3 regions of the Bacillus stercoris genome follow, and region 2 is predicted to be linked to each of the others. Evidence: predicted binding sites of a transcription regulator. Region 2 holds the regulator's gene; each other region holds the start of a gene.
What was found. Region 2 encodes LexA, which represses DNA repair genes until DNA is damaged. Its sites were predicted from a motif close to CGAACATATGTTCG; they were not measured.
Positions count from the first base shown of each region.

Region 1: the regulator LexA is predicted to act here: its motif matches at 1,164-1,177, upstream of QA442_RS11065 (YolD-like family protein).
Region 3: the regulator LexA is predicted to act here: its motif matches at 872-885, upstream of dinB (damage-inducible protein DinB).

Region 1 covers NZ_CP121861.1:2,081,354-2,083,635, reverse strand. The annotation lists gene QA442_RS11070 (Y-family DNA polymerase) at 1-775, opposite strand, end outside; gene QA442_RS11065 (YolD-like family protein) at 768-1,100, opposite strand; gene QA442_RS11060 (hypothetical protein) at 1,359-1,769, opposite strand.
Region 2 covers NZ_CP121861.1:2,428,463-2,430,744, reverse strand. The annotation lists gene fosM (FosM family fosfomycin resistance protein) at 156-590, shown strand; gene lexA (transcriptional repressor LexA) at 1,129-1,746, opposite strand; gene yneA (cell division suppressor protein YneA) at 1,896-2,213, shown strand; gene QA442_RS12925 (YneB family resolvase-like protein) at 2,232-2,282, shown strand, end outside.
Region 3 covers NZ_CP121861.1:3,766,620-3,768,901, forward strand. The annotation lists gene QA442_RS19455 (MMPL family transporter) at 1-307, opposite strand, end outside; gene QA442_RS19460 (MarR family transcriptional regulator) at 304-762, opposite strand; gene dinB (damage-inducible protein DinB) at 926-1,444, shown strand; gene QA442_RS19470 (amino acid permease) at 1,616-2,282, shown strand, end outside.

The sequences.
Region 1 (2,282 bases), 350 kb from region 2:
TCTTACCAAAACTAATCTGACCTTGCATCAATGGAGCTCCTATTTCAGACAAATCGATTCCATGAGCATGATAATACAACTGGTTTCCCATTATTCCGAACTTCTTTTCAAGCAGCTCTAAAGGAAATTTAGCTAACTGACCTACAGTTGATATACCCATTCGATTCAGGTTCCTTTCCATCCTCCCTCCTATCCCCCACATTTTAGACAACGGATGAACATTCCAGAGTTTATTTGGCACATCTTCATATCTCCAACGTGCAATACCACTCTTCGTTTTCTTACTTTCCAGGTCAAGCGCAAGCTTACTTAGCAACATATTGTCTCCAATACCTACAGTACACATCAAACCGAACTCTCTCCACATACTGCTTTGAATTGCTTTGGCCATTTCTTCAGGATCTTCTTTTCCTGCATCTAAAAAAGATTCATCAATTGAATACGTATGAACACATTTTTCTGGCACAAATCTGTAAAACAGCTTTGTAATCTCAGTTGAAACTCTGATGAAAAGCTTCATTTGCGGATTTACAATGTGTATTCTTGGATCTTCAGGTATCTCAAATAGTCTCGATCCTGTTTTGATTCCAAAATCTTTTTTAAGTGCAGGAGATGCAGCTAATACTACACTTCCCTGTCTCTCCGTATTCCCTACAACAGCAAGATAGCATGTTAAAGGATTAAGTCCCATTGTTACAGCCGATACAGAAGCATAGAAGGATTTCATATCGACACAAAGTATATTCTTTCGTGGAAATTGTGAGTAATCAATCATTGTATGTAACTCCTATGATGTTATTCATGTTGATATAAACTGTATTGTCGTTCTGGTCTTTTACGTGAAGCTTTTGTTGGTCAAAATTAATGTAATGTACTCTGCCGATAACATTTTCAACGAATCCGTTATTAAAAAGCTTGAATTTCAATTCTTTATTAAATTCCAATGCCTCAGAGACGAGAATATCCATCTCCTCAATTTGTTGGTCATCTAAGGATGGTTTTTCAATTTTTGATACATCAATCAAATCTTGTTTAAGTTGTGTTAAATGTTCTGGAAGCATCATTGATGTCCATTTGATTGTTCCTCGATCCCTAAGCATATCGACCCACTCCTTTATTGATCTAATATTAGCAGAACAAACGTTCTTTATTCAAGATAAATAAGAACAAAGGTTCGATGTAAATGTTGGTAACGATATTCTTTCAATAAATATCCTAATATTCGCTCATGCAGATGAGAAAAATTAAAAGCACCCTAATATAAGGTGCTTTAAAACTGTTCTTTTTAAATAGATTATTTGTATTCCATTTATAAGGCTTTTCCCCAATCCCCTTTTTACAAATAATTTTTATTCACTCTATTCGCTTTTTAGATTAGACTTCTTCATTTCCGCAATTTCAGTTTCCAGTTCTTTAATCCTTTTATCTTTTAGTTTAACTTCTTTTATTTTTTGTGGAAGAAACGCAATCACTGCTCCCAACCCAACTAAACTATAAAAATTTGTATAAGCTCCCAAATCATTAATTGTATCAATAGGTAAGTGGGGCATTACTATTATCGCAAAAATACCCATGAAATATAAAAGGATTTTTAATTTTTTTTGTTTTTGTTTTTCTGTATCCATTAAATCGGAGAATGTAAGAAAACAGGCGCAAACTGATATTCCAAAAAGATAATTGTTGCCTAATTCTAGCCCACATAAACTCAAAACCCCTAGAAACATAATACATACACCTAATACTTTTACTATTTCTTCATTATCATCCATAGGAAACCTCTTTCTAAATATCTACTACAAATAATTAATTGTGTTTATTTATTGAGTATGCGCTTATCAATTATTATCTAGTCTTTATTGAAGTGTATCACTGTTGAATATCGGTAAATGCCTACAAAATGTTTAACATTTGATATAAAAAAAGAACTTACTTTAAGCAAGTTCTTTTCATACTGGAAATTTATTATGGATATGTCAAGACAAGGACATTTATCTGTTGTATAATTAATCCTGTACATTAGTTGCCAAACAAGGATACGCTCTCCTTCCATGTCAGAAGACGGAAGAGGTGAGAAATTTGACTGTATACCAATCATTAGTGATTATGATCCAGTTTGGCGGTTTAATATTAAATACCGTCTTATTAATATCAAATATCGTGATGTTTTTAATAACCAGTCAAAAAAGAATGTAGCACCCGAAAACTTCCTAGGGTTCTGGGGTGCCTTTCACATAATAATGAGCAAATCCTTTGGTAAACTTGTGTACCAGGGTGTATACAGC
Region 2 (2,282 bases):
GGCAATTCGATCTCAGTCATAATGGTCATGACGATTACAGTGATTATTTTAAACAATCCGTTTTTGTTTACACTGGTATTTTTTTCAGCTGTATGAAACTTTCTTATGAAAAAGGTCGTATATGTAGATGATCAGCTTTCAAGGGAGAATGGTTTATGGAGATAAAAGGAATCAATCACTTGCTATTTTCAGTTTCGCATTTGGATACATCGATTGATTTTTATCAAAAAGTGTTTGGCGCAAAGCTTCTGGTAAAAGGGAGAACAACTGCATATTTTGATATGAACGGCATCTGGCTTGCGCTTAATGAAGAAGCAGACATCCCCAGAAATGAAATTAAGTCTTCTTATACTCATATTGCTTTTACGATTGAGGATCATGAATTCGAGGAAGTATCAGCGAAATTAAAAAGACTTCATGTCAATATTCTGCCTGGCAGAGAACGAGATGAACGCGATCGAAAATCAATTTATTTTACCGATCCTGACGGCCACAAATTTGAATTTCATACCGGAACCCTTCAAGACAGGCTTCGATATTACAAACAAGAAAAAACACATATGTCCTTTTATGGTGATACGGCCTTTTGATATCACACACCATATATGGTTAAAAGAAGGGGGATTGGTGAGGCTAAATGTTCCGGGGAAGTTTCTATTGATTCATTCATCTGAACATTCAGAACTGCATAAGTGTCTGGGTGAAGGGAGTATTGGTATGCATATTTACTTATTGTATATAGCTCACTACGATTTAGAGAAGTGAGCGGTTTTTAACAGAAAAATGAACTAAATAAACTATGTGCTAAATTTTCATTATATTCAATCGCCTCGCCCCTTAATAAATATGAAACCATATCCTTTCACGATCCAAAGAATGAAACATTTTTAAGAAGGTAGCGTCTAATATTATAAACATGCATGTGTTGATTAAAAGTTTCCTGAAGGAAAGAAAATTTCTTGACTTCAACAATCTTTTAGTGGATAATTTTGGTGTAAACATGATGTTCTTTTTCCTCCTATTCAGGCTCGCACCCAAAAGTCAGGGCGAGCCTGCTTTTTTTGAACAACAAACCCCCTCTCCGTAAAGGAAGAGGGGGTTATTTCATGCGTCTGATAGATCAATAGATTAATGGACCGTTCTGAACACGCCAATTACTTTCCCTAGAATGCTGACATTCTGCAAAATGATGGGTTCCATCGTTGGGTTCTCAGGCTGCAAGCGAATGTGAGTATCCTCTTTATAGAAACGTTTTACCGTAGCTTCATCATCTTCTGTCATCGCAACTACAATTTCCCCATTGTTCGCTGTGTTTTGCTGTTTAACGATGACATAGTCCTTATCGAGAATACCAGCGTCTATCATGCTGTCTCCCATAATCTCCAGCATAAATACGTGTTCGTCTGGAGGAACCATGCGGTCAGGAAGCGGAAAATATTCTTCAATATTTTCAACTGCTGTAATGGGAGATCCCGCTGTGACTTTCCCAATGACAGGTACATTAACAACCTGGCTTTGCGGAATGTCTACTTCTTCATCAAGAATTTCTATTGCTCTTGGTTTTGTCGGATCCCGTCTGATCAGCCCTTTTGTTTCCAATCGGGCCAAATGGCCGTGGACAGTAGAGCTGGACGCAAGCCCGACAGCCTCTCCGATCTCTCTCACGGAAGGCGGATATCCTTTTGATTTAACCTCTGCTTTAATAAAACGGAGGATATCAAGTTGCCTTTTTGATAGCTTCGTCATTTTTCGCACCTCAAAACGTCGATTTTAAGAAGATTATAGCATGATTTTCCTTACAGTACAAACATAGGTTCGAAAAAAACAATTGACAGAAACGTTTGTTCGTATATACTGAAATTATAAAAATGCGAACAAACATTCCTGTCGGGGGTATGATCATGAGTAAAGAATCTATTATTTTTGTCGGTCTGTTCACAGTGATTTTGAGCGCGGTTATCCTGATGCTGTCATATACAAGCAGCGGCCAGGAGCTTAATCAGTATGTTAAAATAGAAGTCCAGCAAGGGGACACACTCTGGTCAATTGCTGATCAGGTAGCTGATACAAAAAAGATAAATAAAAATGATTTTATTGAATGGGTAGCTGATAAAAATCATCTTCAGACGTCTGATATCCAGCCGGGTGATGAATTAGTGATCCCATTGAAAAAGAAGCATCAAGATGCATATGAATTGGCAACTGTAAGATAGAGAGGACAGATAGAAAAAATGAAAGCACTCATTTATGCCCGCGTAAGCACAAATAAAGAACAACAGGAA
Region 3 (2,282 bases), 1.3 Mb from region 2:
ACAGAGGAGATGTTACCTCTTCTACACCGTCGATCTTTTTGATTTTATCGATCATTGTCCGGAGCTGATTCTCTGTTTCTTTCTTTAAAGCGTGGTCTAATGTAAAGACAACACTGATCGAATGATTGTCTTCTCCCGCTTGTTTTAAAATGGCATTTGCCCTTTCTGAAACAGCATCAGCGGGAAGCTGGGCCTGCCCCTTTTGATTGGCCAGCTCCGTTAAGTTCGGAGAAAATAAACTCAATACGACGGTAAGCGCTAATATAATGGCTGCAATTGCCCACTTGAATTTGATGATGGCTCTCATTCGGCAGAATCTCCTCCTTTAAATTTGCTTTTTAAAATGGTGAATATCTCTATGATGGAATTTACGTGTTCCTCATCTATATCATCGATCAGCTCTTTGAGCGCGTTAAAGATGGCGGAATCTAATTCTTCGAGAATTTTTTCACCGCTGGTTGTGATGTTAATAAGCTTAGAGCGCTTATCACTTTTTGCCGGACAGTCATCCCATTCAACCCATCCTTTATCGAGCAGCTTTTTCAGCCTGTTAGAGATCGCGCTCTTATGTACATTTTGATACATGGCCAGACTGCCGGGAGAGGTTGGGCCCTTGACCTTTAAAATTTTTAACAGGTCTGCCTGTTCTCTGGAGATATGCTTGAAGACATCCTGATTGATTTCACGATGCACAAACTCTGTCCCTTCAAGCAGGACTTCCACAAACAGGTTTATCGCCTGACATAGCTTTTGTTCATTCAACATCTTCCCCTCCTCATTGTAGTTTACCCTGCTAAACTTTATGATTAATGTTATTTAGTTTATTCCTCTAAACTATATCTGTCAACATATTTTATTTATGAACACACCAAGAACACTCGTTCGTGTATAATAGGAGTTATAACCGCGAAAGGGGAAAATTGACATGTCAGATTTTGCACTGAAATTGTATCAATATAACATCTGGGCCAATCAACAAATCTTCAACCGATTAAAAGAGCTTCCAAAAGAGGTATACCATCAAGACATTCAAAGTGTGTTTCCGTCGATATCCCATGTATTGTCTCATGTTTACCTTTCTGATCTCGGCTGGATTGAAGTGTTTTCCGGCAAAACGATGAGCGATGCTTTGGCGTTAGCTGAACAGCTAAAAGAACAGACAGCGGCAAAAGAAATGGAGGAAATGGAAGACCTGTTTCTGAAGTTATCCGAGCGCTACACACTATTTTTACAGCAAAAAGAACAGCTCAATCAGCCCCTCCAGATTCAAAATCCCTCAGGCGGAATCATGAAAACAACTGTTTCCGAACTGATTCCCCACGTTGTTAATCACGGAACGTACCACCGCGGCAATATCACGGCAATGCTGCGGCAGGCAGGATACGCATCCGCACCGACAGATTATGGGCTCTATCTGTATATGCAAAAAACTGAACAGGCATAGGAAAGCGGCTCCTACATGGAGCTGCTTTCTTTCGCTAAATAGTCCAAATCACATTAAAATTTCCTTTCATATACCCTTTATAGTAAAAAAGATAGAAATTTTAGTGTTATAATAATCATTAAAAATAGATTGCTGACTCAATAATCAATTTTTAATGGAGGAACACATAAAGTGACAGACGACATGACGAAAGACAATATAAATCAGCAAACATTGCAGAGAGGCTTGAAAAACAGGCATATCCAGCTTATCGCCATCGGCGGAGCTATTGGGACAGGTTTATTTCTCGGCTCAGGCAAATCGATTCATTTTGCCGGACCGTCGATTTTATTTGCTTATATGATCACAGGAATCATTTGCTTTTTAATTATGAGATCGCTGGGTGAACTGCTGTTATCAAATTTGAACTACCACTCTTTTGTGGATTTTGTACAAGACTACCTAGGCGATATGGCAGCCTTTATCACCGGCTGGACCTATTGGTTCTGCTGGATTTCCATTGCGATGGCTGATCTGACAGCCGTCGGGCTTTACACTCAATATTGGCTCCCTGGTGTGCCGCAATGGGTGCCCGGCTTAATCGCTCTGATTATTTTACTGATTATGAACCTGGCAACCGTCAAGCTTTTTGGAGAATTAGAATTTTGGTTTGCTTTAATTAAAGTCATCGCCATTTTGGCCCTGATCGTCATTGGCCTTGTGATGATTTTCAAAGGCTTTTCCACAAGCTCAGGAGTGTCCAGCTTCACAAATCTCTGGAGTCATGGAGGCCTGTTCCCAAATGGCATGCACGGGTTTATCCTCTCGTTCCAGATGGTTGTGTTTGCCTTTGTCGGCA